3 regions of the Pseudoduganella sp. LjRoot289 genome follow, and region 2 is predicted to be linked to each of the others. Evidence: predicted binding sites of a transcription regulator. Region 2 holds the regulator's gene; each other region holds the start of a gene.
The links. Region 2 encodes sigma-54, which starts transcription at its own class of promoters, with help from an activator protein. Its sites were predicted from a motif close to TGGCANGNAANCTGCTTT; they were not measured.

Region 1 (5,755 bases), 4.3 Mb from region 2:
CTGCTGCAGCATGGGGCTGTAGTTCTTGCCGGGGTCGGCGTTGGCCGGCCGGCTCTTCTCTTCCTCCACCTTGCGCTGCTCCAGTTGCTGCACCAGGCGTTTGGTGGAGACGATGTCGGGGTGCAGCTCGGTGTACTGCAGGCGCAGCGTGTCCAGGTTCTTGTTGAGCGCGCTGATGCGCTCGTCGATTTCGGGATTGACGATGGCCGCCGGGCTGAGCTCACCGAGGATGGGCTCGTCGCCGGTGGTCTGCGACTTGATGGCGTTGCGCACCTGTTCGGCCTCCATCAGTTCGAGCTTGGCGGTGTTGAGCGCGTCGGCCGACATCAGCACCTGCACGCCGTAGTCTATGCCCTGGCGCGGCAGCAGCGTGTTGTGCGCCATCTTGAACTCCTTGACGGTGTTCTCGGCGGCAGCCAGCCTGTCCTCGTAGGTCTTGATCTGGTCGTCGATGAACTGCACCGCCTGTTGCGACTCGCCCTTCTTGCCCTTGAAGCTGCCCTCGACGAAGATGGTCAGCAGCGACTGCACCACGTCGCGCACCAGGCGCGGATTGCTGTTACTGTAAGTGATGGTGTAGATGTCGTAGCTGCCGGTGCTGGCGATCTTGATCTTGCTGAGCAAGTCCTCGACCTGCTGCTCGTGCTCGCGCGCCGTGTTGCTGCTCAGGTCCATGTCCACCATGCGGATCACGCGTTCGATATTCGGACGGCTCAGCAGGGTGCGGCTCATGATGGCGACCTGTTGCTCGACGTTGGGCACGCTGGTCATGCCCGACAGCAGCGGCTTGAGTATGGTCTGCGTGTCGACGAAGACGCGGGCCGAGGTCTGGAAGTTGTCCGGCAGCGAGGCGATCCTGATCCACGCTCCCATCGCCACCAGCCAGGCGATGCCTATGGCCGGCCAACGGTATTTCCAGATCCCGCGCACGCTGGTGAGTAGCTGGTTGATGAAGTCTTCCATGTCCCGGGCTCCTGAAGGTCGGCGGCGGATGCTGCTTGGTGTTCCGATTATAGGAGGGGCTAGACGCGGCTCAGACCGTATGTGGCCTCGGTTTGAGCCGCGTCAAAGTATTGCGGGGGTGGTGCGGTGAATCAGGAACCGGGCCTAGCTTTGACGGCGGCGGCTCAGCAGCGACATGCTCAGCAGGCCCGCTGCCAGGATGGCCAGCGTGCCCGGTTCGGGCAGTTCCTGCTGCAGCGCGTTGGCCAGCGAGTTGTGCTGGATGGTGAGCTGGTAGGCCACGCCGGCCACCAGCAGCGGCGTGGTGGCGGTGAAGAACTGAGAACCCGGCGCGTAGATCAGGTCGTTGGGCGCGCCGTCGGTGGCGCTGACATTGCTGTCGCCGTTCAGGTAGTCGGGCGAGAAGGTCAGCACGTTCGCGCCGGTGGCGATTTCGACGATCCTGAGCGACCAGGACAGGCGCGCGTTGGCGTTCGAGGTCGGACCCGAGCCCGGCGTCACCAGCGCGCGGGTGTAGGGATTGGCGTCGAAGGCGATGGTCATGGCGTCGGCCGAACCCAGCGTGAAGGCGAAGGTGGTCGAGGTGCCCACGTCCGAATTGCCCGAGGCGACCGCATTGACGGCGGTCGACGCGTCGGCCCGGGTCGACGCGTTGGCGCCGGCCGGCGTGGCGCCGATGATGATGGAGGCGCCCGTCAGGCGCTGGTCGGCGTGGCCGTAGGTGGTGAGCACGGGCGGGATGCCGGCGATCGGGGTGTAGGTGTCCGGCGGCACCGGCGGGCAGGTGCCCACGCATTGCTGGGCCATATTAGGCGGCACGGGATTGAGAATGCTGCGCGAATCGGCGTCGTTCGCGAACACGCCGTTCAGTTGCGCGGTGGCGTGCGCGTCGTTGGTGCCGGTCAGCCGCGAGAAATCGGTGGTGCTGAAGGCGGTGCCGGTCGAATCGAGCAGACGGAAGTTGCTGATGTTGAGGATGGACGAGGCGAAGGTGTTGGCATGGGCCGGGACGACGGCGGCCAGGGCCAGGCTGGCTGCCAGCGTCGTTTGCAGAAAACCTCTTTTGACGATGTTCATGGTGTGTTTCTCCTATTAAGTGACTCCACGATGACGGCGCGGGTGGGTGCCGTTGATGTTCATTGAGCAGTAACCGTGCCAGGCGAAATAACCCTTGATAATCAACGGTTTACATGTAGCTGCCGGGGCCTCGTGCGGACGCCGGCCGGGCGCTGGCAAGGAAAGCGACACTGCCGTCTGACGGCCCCAGCAAAAAAATTCGCGTTTTGTTGAACTTCTTCCAGATCTGCCTGTCTGATTCAGATGAGCCCAGCTCGCCGTTGCGAGGTGGCCGCGAAAACGATAAACAAAGGAGTGCGAGCGTGCACCAAGACGACGACACCATCATTTCCTTTGACGCGACGACCGGGTTGAGCGACCTGGTCATCGGCGAAGGACTGGCCGATCCCTCGTTGGATCACGAGATCGACCAGCAGATCTTCCATATCCGCATGGCCAATTCACGCGGCCGGCGCGAAGCCGCCACCCTGTTATTAAAGAAGATGTACGGTTGGCGCGGCTATGATGTCGATCCTTCCGCCCACCATGTGCTGAACCGCATCACGCTGTACGCGGAAACCGGCGGCGAAACCGTGGGCACCATGTCGTTGTGCCTGGACGACCCCGAACTCGGCCTGCCGGCCGATGAAAACTTCCGCGACAAGCTCGACCTGCTGCGCGGCCAGCAGCGCCGTCTGTGCGAGCCGTCCCGGCTGGCGATCGACAAGGGCGTGTCCAAGCGCGTGTTCGCCGCCCTGATCCACATCTCCTATATCTACGCGCACAACATCCACGGCTACACCGACTACGTGATCGAAGTCAATCCGCGCCACGTGATGTTCTACAAACGCATGCTCGGCTTCAAGGACTTCGGCGGCGAGCGCAACTGCAGCAGGGTGGGCGCGCCGGCCGTGCTGCTGCGCCTGGAGCTGGACTTCATGGGCGAGCAGATCCGCAAGTTCGGCGGCCTGATGGAGCAGCAGACCACGGAACGCTCCTTCTACCCCTATTTCTTCCCCATTTGGGACGAGCCCGGCATCACCTCGCGCCTGGTGCAGGGACGGAACTAGCCGTGGCCGGCACCGACTCGGCCGGCCTGGCCGGGCTGTCCGTGGCGCTGGCCCAGTGGCGCGCCCTGCTTGGCGCGCAGCGGGCGCTGGACGACAGCGCGACGCTGGCGGCCTATGCCAGCAGCACCTCCTCGTGGAGCACGCGGCCTGCGGCGGTGCTGCGGCCGCAGCACCGCGGCGAGGTGGAAGGGCTGGTCCGCATCGCCGCGGCGCAGCGCGTGCCGCTGTACCCGATCAGCACCGGACGCAACTGGGGCTATGGCGACGCGTGCGCGCCTTACGACGGGCAGGTGATCGTCGACCTCAGCGGTATGAACCGCATCCGCGAAGTGGATCCCAAGCTGGCCTATGTGGTGATCGAGCCCGGCGTGACGCAGCAGCAGCTGTCGCAGTACCTGCTGTCGGAGGACTTGCCATTGTGGATGGACAGCACCGGCGCCGGCCCGGACACCAGCCTGATGGGCAACATCCTGGAGCGCGGCTTCGGCCACAGCCCCTACGGCAACCGCTTCCAGAACGTGTGCGGCATGGAGATCGTGCTGGCCGACGGCGCGGTGCTGAACACCGGCTTCGGCCACTTCGCGCATGCGCGCAACGCGCGGGTGTTTCCCTACGGCGTGGGCCCCTGGCTCGATGGCCTGTTCACGCAGTCCAATTTCGGCATCGTCACCAGCGTCGGACTGTGGCTGATGCCGAAGAGCGAAGCGATCAACCATTTCCTGTGCATGGTCGAGCGGCACGAGGATATCGCCGCCGTGGTCGACGCCTTGCGGCCGCTGCGGCTGGACGGCACGTTGCGCAGCATCCTGCATATCGGCAACGACTTGCGCGTGATCTCGGGCGGCACCACGTATCCGCATGCGCGGGCGGGCGGGGCGGCGCCGCTGCCGGCCGCGCTGCGGCAAGCGCTGCGCGCCGAGGCCGGCGTCGGCGCGTGGACGGTGTCGGGCGCCCTTTACGGCAGCGCCTGCCAAGTGGCATGCGCGCGGCGCGCGGTGCGGCAGGCCCTGCGGCACACGGCGGCCCGGCCGCAGTTCCTCGACGAGCGCAAATTGGCCGTGGGCGCCGCCGCAGCGCGGCTGCTGGGGCGCTGGCCGCTGGGGAAGCGGCTGCAGGCCAAGGTGGCGCTGGGCCGTTCGCTGTTCGACATGAACCGGGGCATCCCGAACGGACGCTTTCTCGCCGGCGCCTACTGGCGGCGGCGCGGCGGCTTGCCGCCGGGCTTCCCGGCCAACGCCAACCCCGCGCTGGACAACTGCGGCCTGCTGTGGGTATCGCCGGTGCTGCCGATGCGCGGCGAAGACCTGCTGCGGGTGCATGCGCTGGCCGAGCCGATTTTCCGCCTGCACGGCTTTGACCTGTTCGTCACCTTCAGCATGATCAACGAGCGTGCGCTGGGCGGCGTGATCACGGTCGCCTACGACAAGGAGGACGAAGACGAATCGGCGCGCGCCATCCTGTGCTACCGGCAGCTGTTCGACGCCGTGATGGAGGCCGGCTACGTCCCCTACCGGGTCGGCCTGCAGTCGATGGCCGGGCTCGACAGCGGCACCGACAGCTACTGGAACGTGGCGGCGCGCATCAAGCAGGCGCTCGATCCGCAGGGCATCGTGGCGCCCGGCCGCTACCAGCGGCCGGGGTAGGACTAGGCATGCAGGCCGCGCCGGCGGCGCGAAGCCGGCGCCAGCATGGCCAGCACGCCTGCCGCCAGCAGCAGCGGCATGCCGGGCAAGGACAGCTCGACCTGGGCGATGACGGGATCGGCCAGGCGGCTGCTCCAGCCGTTCCTGGCGATGGCCGAGCCGGTGGCCAGCGCGGTCATCGTGTTGATGCCGAAGAAGTCCGCGCCGCCAGCCTGGCCGCTGCTGCGGAAGTAGAGGCAGGCTGGACCGGAAGTGCAATTGGCCAGATAGGTGCCGGTGCCATAGGCAGGGATGGGCAGGCCGTCGAGCTCCTGGAACAGCGTGGTGTAGAGCGGGTCGAAGGCCAGGTTGCTCATGCCGGCCACCGGACCGGTGACCAGGCCGGGCGTGAATTCCCAGCTCATCAGCAACTGGCCGTCGGTGATGCCCTTGAGCTTGTTGAAGGACTGGCGGTCGCTCGCTTTCAGGCCGCCCGCGCCGAAGCCGGGATTGGTGCCGCCGACCAGCTTGTCGAGATAGAAGTCCAGGTGGATCTTGTGGTCGCAGCCGAAGGCGGCGTTGCTGCAGCCCGCGCTGTAGACCCGCCGGCCCGTGCCGCCGGTGCCCAGCGACTGGCTGGTGTCGTTGGCGCCGTACATCATGAAGGAGATGCTCTGGTTGTTCTGGCCCTGCTGCCAGTAATTGTTGGCGGGATTGTCGACCTCGTTGATCGAGGTCATATAGCCCGCGCCGAACGAGGATTCCCTCGCATACTTGGCGCCCGGGTCGGCGCTGAAGGCCTGATAGCCGGTGTATTTGATTTCCACCAGGCCCGGCTTGCTCAGCACGAAGGGGGCCAGCGGCGCCGCCATGGCCAGGGGCGCCAGGGTGGCGGACAGGCATAGCAGCGTGTTGCGCAAGACGGTAAGGCTGGGCATGGTGAATTCCTGCATGGTGAACTCCTGGTTGGTGGGTAACTCATCCATATGTAGCAATATGTGCGCCATGAGTCAGCCGTTCCGTGCTACGCCCGTGGCGTGCAGA
Region 2 (5,755 bases):
AGGAAGCGGGCATCCTGACCGCCATCATCAGCGCGCGCCGTTCGCCGCAGGTGACGGCCCGCGCCAAGGACCTCGGCATCGAGTTCGTGCACCAGGGCGGCCACGACAAGCTGACCCCGTTCAACGCGCTGCTGGCCAAGACCGGCCTGTCCGCCGAGGAAGTGTGCTTCATCGGCGACGACGTGGTGGACCTGGTGATACTCAAGCGCGTCGGCTTCGCGGTGGGGGTGCCGAACGGCCGCGCCGACGTGCTCAGCCGCGTGCACCACGTGACCGAAGCCCACGGCGGCCGCGGCGCGGTGCGCGAAGTGAGCGAGTTCGTCTTGCGCGCCACCGGCAACTACGACAAGGTCATGGCCCAGTTCCTGGTCTGAAAGAATCGAGAATATGCGAAGGTTGAATGATGCGTAAACGAACCGCGCAGCGCTGGCGGCTGTCGATCACCATGGTGGCCGGGGTGTTCGCCGCCTGCGGCAGTTTCTGGCTGGTACAGCTGATGAGCCGCAGCGACGAGGAACTCATGGCCGACAAGCGCCTGAACGAGCCCGATTACATCATCGAGCAGTTCAGCGTGGTGCGCATGACCAAGGAAGGCAAGCCGAGCTACATCGTGGCCGGCGACAAGCTGGTCCACCGTCCGATCGACGACGCGTCGGAGATCGACAAGCCGGTGGTGCGCAACCTGAGTTCCGGGCATCCGCCGCTGGACATGACGGCCAGGCGGGCCCGCGTGGACGAGGGCAATTCGCGCGTGAAACTGGAGGGCAATGTGGTGATCGACCGCGCAGCGCAGGGCACGGGCGCGGCCATGCACATGACCACCGAGGCCCTCACCGTTTATCCGGACGAGGACCGCATGGAGACCGATGCGCCGGTGCAGATCATGCAGGGCGGCACCACCGCGACCGGCACCGGCATGAAGGCGAACAACGCCACGCGCCAGGTGCAGCTGCGCGGACGCGGCACCATCGTCACGCCGCCGCCGGCGCCTAAATAATCGAATACACTGAATGGAAAAAACATGAAAAAAATGCTCTTGTCGGCCTTGCTGCTGTGCACGGCCGGGCTGGTCCAGGCCGAGAAGGCCGACTCCACCAAGCCGACCCAGATCAGCTACGACAACGCCGACGTCGACGACGTCAAGCAGATCAGCACGCTGACCGGCAACGTCGTGCTCACGCGCGGCACCTTGCTGATGAAGTCGGCCAAGGCGGTGGTGACCAAGGATCCGGAAGGCTACCAGTACGTGACCTTGACCAGCGTGGGCGGCAAGCCCGCCACCTTCCGCCAGAAGCGCGACGGCGAGGGCGAGCAGTGGGTCGAAGGCGAAGCCGAACGCATCGAGTACGACGGCAAGGCCGAACTGGTCAAGCTGTTCTCGCGCGCCAAGGTGCGCCGCCTGGAAGGCAACAAGCCGAGCGACGAGGTCGAGGGCGAGTTCATTTCCTACGACAGCCGGCGCGAATTCTTCAGCGTGCGCAACAGCGCCGACGGCGGCAGCAAGCCGGGCGCCGGCCGCGGCACCATGGTGATCCAGCCGTCGAACAAGCCTGCCAAGCCGTCCGCGCCGGCAACTGCGCCCGCACCGGCGCCGGTGCAGCCTGCGGCGGGGAAATGACGATGGCGGAACACACTCCAAGCTGCAACAGCACCCTGGTCGTGCGCGGCCTGCAGAAGACCTACGGCAAGCGCCAGGTGGTGCACGACGTCTCGCTGCAGGTCGAGTGCGGCGAGGTGGTCGGCCTGCTCGGCCCCAACGGCGCCGGCAAGACCACCTCCTTCTACATGATCGTCGGCCTGGTGCCGTCCGACGCGGGCAGCATCGACATCGCCGGCGTGGACGTGTCGAGCATGCCGATCCACCAGCGCGCCACGCTGGGCCTGTCCTACCTGCCGCAGGAAGCGTCCGTGTTCCGCAAGCTGACGGTGGAGGAGAACATCCGCGCCGTGCTGGAGATCCAGAAGGTGGACGGCAAGCGGCTGAGCAAGGCGCAGATCGACGAGCGCCTGGACCGCCTGCTGGCCGACCTGCAGATCGAGAAGCTGCGCGAGAACGCGGCGCTGTCGCTGTCCGGCGGCGAGCGCCGCCGCGTCGAGATCGCGCGCGCGCTGGCCACCAATCCGCGCTTCGTGCTGCTCGACGAACCCTTCGCCGGCGTCGACCCGATCGCCGTGATCGAGATCCAGCGCATCGTGCGCTTCCTCAAGGAGCGCGGCATCGGCGTGCTGATCACCGACCACAACGTGCGCGAAACGCTGGGCATCTGCGACCGCGCCTATATCATCAACCAGGGTAGCGTGCTCGCGTCCGGCCGGCCGGACGACATCATCGCCGACGAATCGGTGCGGCGCGTCTACCTCGGCGAACACTTCCGCATGTAAGCACCCATGAAACAGTCTCTGCAACTCCGCACCTCGCAGCATCTGGCGCTCACGCCGCAGCTGCAGCAATCGATCCGCTTGCTGCAGTTGTCCACGCTGGAGCTGCACCAGGAACTGGAGCAGCTGCTGGGCGACAATCCCCTGCTGGAACGGCTGGACGATCCGCTCGACCGCTCGCTGCGCCTGCTTGGCGACGGCGCCATCAACCAGACCCAGTCCAGCGGCGCCGAAGCGTCGCCGGCCGACGTCGGCGCGCCGGCGCAGGACAGCGCGCCCGCGCAGGAAGCCGAAGCGTTCGAGAGCGGCGACGGCGACAGCGCCAGCAACGCCGAGGCCGACAGCGACTGGAGCGACGCCGGCCGCAGCAAGGCGCCCGACGACGAGGACTCGCGCCCGCAGCTCGAGGCCAGCCACTGCACCTTGCGCGAGCACCTGATGGAACAGATGCGCGTGACGGTGCAGCAGCCGCGCGACCGCGTGCTGATGGAGCTGATCATCGACGCGCTGGACGAGAACGGCTACCTGGAAGAGAGCCTGGAGGACATCCACGCCCGCCTGCCGGAAGAGGCCGATGTCGAGCTCGACGAGCTGCAGACGGCGCTGACCCTGCTGCAATCGTTCGACCCGATCGGCGTCGGCGCGCGCAGCGCGTCCGAGTGCCTGTCGCTGCAGATCCGGCGCATGCCGGGCGTGCCCCTGGTGACGCGCCGCATGGCCGTCACCATCGTCGAAAAGCACCTGGCCTGGTTCGCGCAGCGCGAATTCAACAAGCTCAAAAAAGCCCTCGACTGCGACGACGAGGACTTGCGCGAAGCGCAAACGGTGATACGGCTGTGCAATCCGCACCCGGGCGCGGAGTTCGCCTCCGACGTGTCCGACTACGTGGTGCCGGACGTGATCGTGAAGAAGGCGCGCAATGGCTGGCAGGTCTCCTTGAACAACGACGTGATGCCGCGCCTGCGCGTAAACGCGCTGTATGCCAACATGCTCAAGCAGGGCAAGGGCGAGTCCGCCATGGGCGCGCAGCTGCAGGAAGCGAAGTGGCTGATCAAGAATATGCGCCAGCGTTTCGACACCATCCTGCGCGTCGCGCAGGCGATAGTAGAAAGACAAAAGAACTTTTTCAGCCATGGCGCGGTTGCCATGAGACCCCTTGTGTTGCGTGAAATTGCTGATACACTGGGACTACACGAGAGCACTATTTCTCGGGTAACAACTCAGAAATACATGCTGACTCCGCATGGCATGTTTGAGTTGAAATATTTCTTTGGCAGCCACGTCGCCACCGAAGCAGGAGGAGAAGCATCCTCGACGGCGATACGGGCGCTGATAGTGCAATTGACAGGAGCTGAAGACCCGAAAAATCCATTATCCGACAGTAAGATTGCGGACATGCTGGGGGAACAAGGCATGGTAATTGCGCGACGGACTGTTGCCAAGTATCGCGAAGCTCTGAAAATCCCACCGGTTAGTCTGCGTAAAGCTTTGTAGTTTTACTTGGGTTCCCCTACGCGCCAACAAGACGACAGCGTATGAGCCCTCTTCTTTAGGAGTGTGTATGAATCTCACCATCAGTGGACATCATCTCGAAGTGACGCCAGCCATCCGTGAATACGTGCAGAGCAAGCTGGAGAGGATCAAACGCCATTTCGATCAAGTTATTGATATTGCTGTCATCCTGACCGTAGATAACCTCACCGAGAAAGACAAAAGGCAAAAGGCCGAAATCAATCTGCGCATGTCCGGCAAGACCGTGTACGTGGAAAGCCTGTCGCAAGACCTGTATGCTGCCATCGATACGCTGATCGACAAACTGGACCGCCAAGTCATGAAATACAAATCGAAAGTGCAGGAGCACGGCCACGACGCCATCAAACACCTCCCCGACACTTACGAACCCGCCGCCACCCTGTAGGGTCCCCGGCACTCCAACAAAGGGCGCATCTGGCGCCCTTTTTTGCGGCCATCGATCTAGAATACGGTATTGTTGATTTAGCTGATTTAAACCCATGAGCGGACACGTCCTCACGCAAGTTTCCAACGGCACCGGCTTCATCACGCTCGACCGCCCGAAGGCCCTGAACTCCCTGTCGCTGGACATGGTGCGCGCCCTGACCTCCGCCTTGCTGGCCTGGCGCGACGACAGCGCCGTGGCCGCCGTGGTGATACGCAGCAGCAGCGAGAAGGCCTTGTGCGCGGGCGGCGACATCCGCTTCTTCCACGACGTGGGCCGCGCCACGCCGCAGGGCGGCAGCGCGCTGCTGGAGGATTTCTTCACCGAGGAATACGCGCTCAACCACCTGATCCACTATTACCCTAAACCGTATATCGCGTTAATGGACGGCGTGGTGATGGGCGGCGGCATGGGCATCGCGCAGGGCGGACCGGACTGCGGCGTGCGCGTCGTCAGCGGGCGGACGAAGATGGCGATGCCCGAGGTGAACATCGGCCTGTTCCCCGACGTCGGCGGCAGCCATTTCCTGTCGCACGCGCCGGGCCGCCTGGGCCGCTACCTGGGCCTGACCGGGCTGACCGTGGGCGCGCCGGACGCGCTGTACGTGGGACTGGCCGATCATTACGTGCCGGAAGCCGAATGGCAGGCGCTGGGCGACTTGCTGGAAGTCGTGCCGGGCGCGGAATTGCGCGAGGCCGTGCAGGCCTACGCTGCGGGCTTTGACGCCGGCGCCGGCGTGCTGGAAGGCGAGCGTGCCGCCATCGAGCGCCACTTCGCAGCCGACAGCGTGGCGGCCATCATGGCCTCGCTGGCCGGGGACGAGGGCGCGTTCGCGCAGAAGGCGCTGGCAGCGATGCGGACCCGGTCGCCGCTGATGATGTGCGTGACCTTGGAACTGTTGAACCGCGGCGCCTCGCTCGGCGTGGCGGACTGCCTGCGCATGGAGCGCAACGTGGTGCGTCGCAATTTCGAGCACGGCGAAGTGCTCGAAGGCGTGCGCGCGCTGGTGGTCGACAAGGACAACGCGCCGCAGTGGTCGCCGGCGACGCTGGAGGAGGTGACGCCGGCGCTGGTGGCCGGCTTCTTCGCGCCGCCGTGGCCGGCGCACGCGCACCCGCTGCGCCACCTGGCCTAGCCGCCGCCCGGCGCCGGCCCGCGCTTATCCCTACCCCCGAATCAACCTTTCCCTATGTTGGCGCGGCCGCGCCTTTGCTATCGTCTGCATGGGCCGGCCGATGGCGCGCCGCGCCATCGACAGCCGCGGCCGAAGGGGATGGTTTGGTGAGCAGGATAGACAAACGCGCAGTGCGGCCGGGCCGCACGATGGAAGGCTGACATGCACCGCACCCTGGCGCGCCAGTTGCGCCGTTTTTGCGGGATCGACAGCCCCGAGGCTTGGCGCGCCTTGCTGGACGCGCT
Region 3 (5,755 bases), 320 kb from region 2:
CAATTCGAAGCTATCCTGAAACAACTGCCCAAGAACCCGGTGGTGCTCAACAACCTGGCGCAAGCCTATCTGTCGGTCAAGGACAGCCGCGCGCTTGGCGCGGCCGAAGCGGCCGAGAAGCTGGCACCCAACCATCCTGCCATCGTGGACACGCTGGGCTGGGTGCTGGTCGAGCAAGGCAATGTGGAGCGTGGCCTGCCGTTGCTGCGCAAGGCCGCCGGCGCCGCCGCCGGCAATCCTGAAATCCATTACCACCTGGCGGCCGCCCTCAGCAAGTCCGGCGACAAGGCGGGCGCGCGCAAGGAACTGGAACAGTTGTTGGCGGGCGGAAAAACATTCCCCCAAGCGGACGAGGCTAAAGCGCTGTTGAAGCAGCTCTGATTCCCGCCCGAACCGCTGCAAAGCCGCTGTCCATGCGGCTTCCCGACCCCGCGCACGGTTGAATTCGCTCGTGCGTGCTGGCCGGAAATGGGGTATCTTTGCGATTGAGTACTGGCTTGCATGGCGTGAGCCAGTGCCCATCGCCCGACTGATGTGCAGATGAGGAACGCACCATGCTGCTCGAGCGATTTTTCGGCAAGCGCGACATTCTGATCCCCTACTTCGACTTCGCCAGCGTGGCGAAAGGTTTGAAGGATTCGGCGGTGCTGGCCGAAATTTATCGCTTGCGCTACGAGGTGTATTGCCTGGAGTGCCACTACCTTGACGCCGCCGAATTCGACGAGGGCAAGGAAACGGACGAGTACGACGACTGCTCCATCCATTTCGCCGCCTATACGCTGGACCAGGCGATGGTGGGTACGGTGCGCCTGGTGCAGCCCAAGGACGGCCAGGTTTACCCCTTCGAGTCGCACTGCACGGTGTTCGAGGACTTCACGCTGCCGCCGCGCGAACAGTGCGGTGAAGTGTCGCGCCTGGTGGTCAAGAAGACCCACCGCCGCCGCCGTGGCGACTCGATGGAGGGGGTGTCGAAGGAGTTTATGGATCAGAAGGGCGGGGCGGCCGCGATCCAGCCGCCCAGCGGCAAGGAGCAGCGCACCAACAGTCCGCTGCTGCTGCTGGGGCTGTACCGCGAGATGTACCGCTACAGCCGCAAGAATGGCATCCGCTACTGGTATGCCGCGATGGAGCGCTCGCTGGCGCGCTCGCTGGAAAAGATGGGGTTCCGCTTCGTCCCCATCGGGCCGCAAGTCGACTATTACGGGCCGGTCACGCCCCACATGGTCGATCTGGACGAGCTGAGTGAACGATTGAAGCAGGAAAACCGCTTCCTGGCGGCGTGGTTCAATGATGAACGGATTCCATTCTGGGTCTTGGTGAAAACCATGATCGGAACTTTCATGATAGGGCGCGGCCGGAAGAAATAGCCCATGTAGGAGAATCCGCTGTATGGCTCATGTATTTGCAGGAACAGGCTACCGCAGCGTGCTTTCCCAGTCCGAGTACCAGGCGCCCCACGAGACCGTGGACCACGCCAACCGCAATATCTTCCGCTCCTACCGGGGCGACCAGCGCGGCAAGGTTCCCCACGACATATTCAGGCTGCGCTACGACGTGTACTGTGTCGAATGTGCTTTTTTGCCGCCCGGCGAACAGGCCGAAGGCATGGAGCTCGACGAGTATGAGCTCAATTCCGTGCACATCGCCGCCTACGCGATGGACGAAACGCTGATCGGCACGGTGCGCCTGGTGCAACCCGACGCCGAGCAGCCCTATCCCTTTGAGCGCCATTGCGCGCTGTTCGAGCATGTGGAACTGCCGCCGCGCGAACTGGCGTGCGAAATCTCGCGCCTGGTGGTGCGCAAGAGCCACCGCCGGCGCCGCGCCGACAGCCTGGACGGGGTGCCCGGCCTGCCGCCGCTGGCGCCAGAAGCCGAGCGCCGCCACGGCGAGCGCCGCGGCGCTTCGCCGATGCTGCTGTTCGGCATGTACCGCGAGATGTACCGCCACAGCCGCTACAGTGGCATCCGCTACTGGTACGCGGCGATGGAGCGTGCGCTGGCGGTCTCGCTCGAGCGGCTGGGCTTCGCTTTCCAGGCTATCGGACCGGCGGCCGATTATTACGGCGCAGTGGTGCCGTATATGCTCGATCTGCACCTGCTGGAAACCAAGCTGACGGCCGACAATCCGGCGCTGGCGGCCTGGATGATGGAGCGGCCGTACGCCCTGCTGCCGCCCCATTCCTGGCAGCGCAACCCGGCGCGCCACCATGCGCGCGCCATGCGTAAGAAGTCCTGAGACGGCCGTGCCCGTCTTCAGTCGGCGCTGATCTTGATTTTCTTCGTGGTGTGGTTGCGGAAGCTGTGCACCACGATATAGGGTGCGCTCGGCACGTCCAGTCCGGCCAGCATGTCGTGCATCATGGCCAGGCCCATCGACCCCACCGTGAAGCTGCCCACCGAGATCTGTGAGGCGGGGCAAGGACGGCCGTCCTCCATGATGGTCAGCGCCTTGCCCACCTGTTCCACCACCTGGGCATCCAGGTGCACGCCGATGCGCCCCATGATTTTCCCGAACACGTTCGAATAGCTGACGTCGCCTTCGGCGGTGGCGGCCGCCACGTCCTTGGCGATGATGTCGGCCAGCGATTCCGGTGCGTCGGGCGGGAAGTGCAGCACGCCGGCGCCGAAGCCGATCGACAGCGCCGTGAAGATGTGCTTGCCCATCGCCTTGGCCGTGCCGTGCAAGTGCAGGATGGCTTCCAGGTCGAGGAAGTCGATGGTGTCGAACACGATGTCGACCTTGCTCACCAGTTCGGCCACATTGCTCTTGTCCAGGTTGGCCTGGATGGTCTCCACCTGGGCGGTCGGGTTGATGCGCAGGATCTGCTTTTTCAGCGCCTCGACCTTGGAGCGGCCGATGTCCTCGAAATCGAAGAACTGGCGGTTCAGGTTGTGCATGTCGACCGTGTCGCCGTCGATCAGCACGAAATGCTGGAAGCCCATCCGGGTGGCCGCCACCGGCAGCGCGCTGCCCAGCCCGGCGCCAGCGATCAGCAGCCGCGTCTCCCGGATCTTGGCCTGGGTGGCCTTGTTTACATAGCCGTCATTGCGGGTGACGAAGCGGTCGTAGTCGAATTCGGTAGCCATGGCATTGAACCCCGTAGTGTGGAAGTCGGTGTGAAAGGGCGGTCGTGCGCGGCCGCCGGTTAATTACAGATTGGCAATATCATAGTAGCGCAAGGCGGGCCTTCTGCACAGCATGCGGGCTTGTCGGGTTTCTTTACAACGGCACGTCTGCGACGGCGGCGATTTCAATTGAAAATTGCTGAAATGCATTTCTTCATGGAATTAAATCAAGCGACGGCGTCGCGCCGCAGGGGTCTTGCTGTCGATACGATCCTGTGAGCAATAAACCTCGCGTCGGCTGTCGGAATTCTTTACATCTGTGTTCTTTCTTACAAATCTTTTTGGATGACAAAACATAGCGTCCACTAGCGTTCTCTAGTACGCATTACTGCGAGGCGCTGTTTTCACGAGGCCTGGCACAGCGATTGCTTTTATGGGGTATGACGCTAAGACTGACAGCGCCCTCAACAACTGGAGATCAAACATGAAACTCAAAAAATTGCTGGTAGCAACCTCCCTGGGTCTGGCAGCGTTCGGCGCATCCGCGACTGCGCTGGATTCCCTGACCGGCAAGCTGAACGTTAAGCTCGCCGGCCAGACCACGGAGACCCAGCTTATTTCCGACGGCACGGTCAATGTCGCCAACGAAACCACCTGGGGCGTCGGCGCGATCACATCGATCAGCTCGACCACCACAGGCATCTGGAACGCTGGCGCCAGCGATGGCTACTACCTGTACTACATGCTGTACGGTATTGCCGACTTGAGTTCGGTGCAAACCAGCGCGACCAGCTTCGACCTGTACAACATCGGCTCGACCTACGGCGCTGGCGACGGCAAGATCCACCTGGACGTATACCGCACGACAACCCAGATTGCCTCCATGGACCAGTCCTTCAACGCTGATCCGCACGGTCGCACCAGCTGGAATAGCTACAACCTGTTCGCGGGCCTGGAGAAATACCTGGCGATCGAATTCGTCACCGGCCCCGGCGCGGCCGACGTTGCTTCGACACCGGAAAACGAGGCGACTTCGACCCTGCATCAGCACGTTAGCGCCTTGTCGCTGACCACCGATATTTCCGGCAACGGCGACTTCGTGGGCGACGTGGTGGGCGGTACCGGCAAAACCGCTTGGGACACCGGCTTGGTCAGCGGCCATGACTTGGACGGCATCTTTACCCTGCGCAGCAACGGCGACTCGCATGGCACCGGCAATTGCACCGACGCGGAAGTAACCGGATCCGAGGCGACCTGCTTCGCCGGCTACATCAACGACCCTATCCGCGCCAACAAAATCCCTGAGCCTGGTACCATGGCTCTGTTCGGTCTGGGCCTGGCCGGTCTGGCCAGCATGCGCCGCCGCCGTCAATCTTAATACTTCGAGTATTGCGATCAGCCGCCTGGTGCGAACCAGGCGGTTTTTTTGCGTCTGCTTTTCGTAGCAGGGTCAGGGCTGGTTCAGCGCGCTGCCCGAGGTCAGGCCGCGCTGGTAGGGGTGGATGGCATGCTTGTACAGGCGCGCTACGCGCTTGACGTATTCCTGCGTCTCGGCATATGGCGGCACGCCCTTGTGCTGGTCGACCGCCTTCTCGCCCGCGTTGTAGGCGGCCGCCACCAGTTGCACGTCGCCGCGGAAATAGGCCAGCAGCCAGCGCAGGTAGGCCAGGCCGCCGCGGATGTTTTGTTCCGCATCGAATGCATCCTTGACGCGGAAGCGCTCGGCCGTCTCCGGGATCAGCTGCATCAGTCCCTGCGCGTTCTTGGGCGACAGCGCGCGCGTGTTGAAACCGGACTCGACCGAGATGATGGCCATGGCCAGGCGCGGGTCGATTTCGAACTGCGGTGCCAGTTGCTCGACCATGGCGCCGATCTGCTTGCTGCCGGGCTGCGGGTAGAGTACGCGCGGCTCGGGCGGCAGCAGCGCGAACGGGGTGTCCGGCAGCATGCAGGCTGGCAGCGGGGTGTTCGGCGCGGTGTTGGTGGCCTGCAGCATGGCCTGCGCCTGCGGGTGGCCTTGCGCGGCGGCCAGCGCGAACAGCTGGGCGGCGGCGCCGTCGTCGCGCGGGGTGCCGCGTCCATTGGCCAGCATCCAGCCCAGCGCATACTGTGCCTGGGTGTCGCCCAGGCGGGCGGCCCTGCAGTACAGGCCCAGCGCCTGCGGCAGGTCGCGCGGCAAGCCTTCGCCGTGTTCCAGCCGCACGGCGGCCGCGCGCAACTCGGCGGCAAGTGCGCCGGACGGCGCGGCCGCCACCGATCCCGTTGCGGTACCTGCCACGGCCCCAGCTGCCGTCTCCTCAGCCGTTCCGGCGTAAGCGGACTGCAACGCCAGTACCAGCGCGAGCGCCGCAGCGCTGCCTGCCGACGGCGCCAGCCTGGCCGTCTTTATGGTGAGGAATCGGGCCATGTGCGGCTCCGGTGATTGCCAACTTGAAACTTCATTGTAGTTCAGTCAGGGTGTTTTTTCTTCGGCTTCTGCGCTTTCCTTGGGCGGGAACAAAGCTTTGTGCAATAAATGGCGCGCCAGCAGCAAGGGCGGCATGCGCAGCCAGTTGGCGCGGATGTAGAGCAGAAAGCGCGCCGAGGGCGTGAGGGCGTCGCCGCAGCTGGCGTGCGCCGGCAGCAGGGCGCGCAGATACAGGCTGTCCATCAGGCGCAGCAGGAGGGCGCCGGGGCGGCCCGCCTGG

Region 1: ACSQ8Y_RS08365 (EDSAP-1 family PEP-CTERM protein) is a predicted target of sigma-54. The motif match lies at 2,104-2,121, and genes of this name have one in related genera.
Region 3: ACSQ8Y_RS25530 (PEP-CTERM sorting domain-containing protein) is a predicted target of sigma-54. The motif match lies at 3,483-3,500, and genes of this name have one in related genera.

What each region holds. Positions count from the first base shown of each region.
Region 1 is NZ_CAXUPN020000001.1:1,946,618-1,952,372, forward strand. Features, by position in the region: gene ACSQ8Y_RS08360 (XrtA system polysaccharide chain length determinant) at 1-963, opposite strand, end outside; gene ACSQ8Y_RS08365 (EDSAP-1 family PEP-CTERM protein) at 1,108-2,040, opposite strand; gene ACSQ8Y_RS08370 (N-acyl amino acid synthase FeeM domain-containing protein) at 2,343-3,089, shown strand; gene ACSQ8Y_RS08375 (FAD-binding oxidoreductase) at 3,092-4,732, shown strand; gene ACSQ8Y_RS08380 (hypothetical protein) at 4,735-5,697, opposite strand.
Region 2 is NZ_CAXUPN020000001.1:6,262,648-6,268,402, forward strand. Features, by position in the region: gene ACSQ8Y_RS26970 (KdsC family phosphatase) at 1-374, shown strand, start outside; gene lptC (LPS export ABC transporter periplasmic protein LptC) at 401-997, shown strand; gene lptA (lipopolysaccharide transport periplasmic protein LptA) at 1,022-1,618, shown strand; gene lptB (LPS export ABC transporter ATP-binding protein) at 1,621-2,382, shown strand; gene ACSQ8Y_RS26990 (RNA polymerase factor sigma-54) at 2,389-3,873, shown strand; gene hpf (ribosome hibernation-promoting factor, HPF/YfiA family) at 3,941-4,297, shown strand; gene ACSQ8Y_RS27000 (enoyl-CoA hydratase/isomerase family protein) at 4,392-5,471, shown strand; gene ACSQ8Y_RS27005 (PAS domain S-box protein) at 5,673-5,755, shown strand, end outside.
Region 3 is NZ_CAXUPN020000001.1:5,940,627-5,946,381, forward strand. Features, by position in the region: gene prsT (XrtA/PEP-CTERM system TPR-repeat protein PrsT) at 1-381, shown strand, start outside; gene ACSQ8Y_RS25515 (PEP-CTERM/exosortase system-associated acyltransferase) at 555-1,367, shown strand; gene ACSQ8Y_RS25520 (PEP-CTERM/exosortase system-associated acyltransferase) at 1,390-2,238, shown strand; gene ACSQ8Y_RS25525 (ThiF family adenylyltransferase) at 2,256-3,089, opposite strand; gene ACSQ8Y_RS25530 (PEP-CTERM sorting domain-containing protein) at 3,553-4,446, shown strand; gene ACSQ8Y_RS25535 (lytic transglycosylase domain-containing protein) at 4,519-5,475, opposite strand; gene ACSQ8Y_RS25540 (nucleotidyltransferase domain-containing protein) at 5,521-5,755, opposite strand, start outside.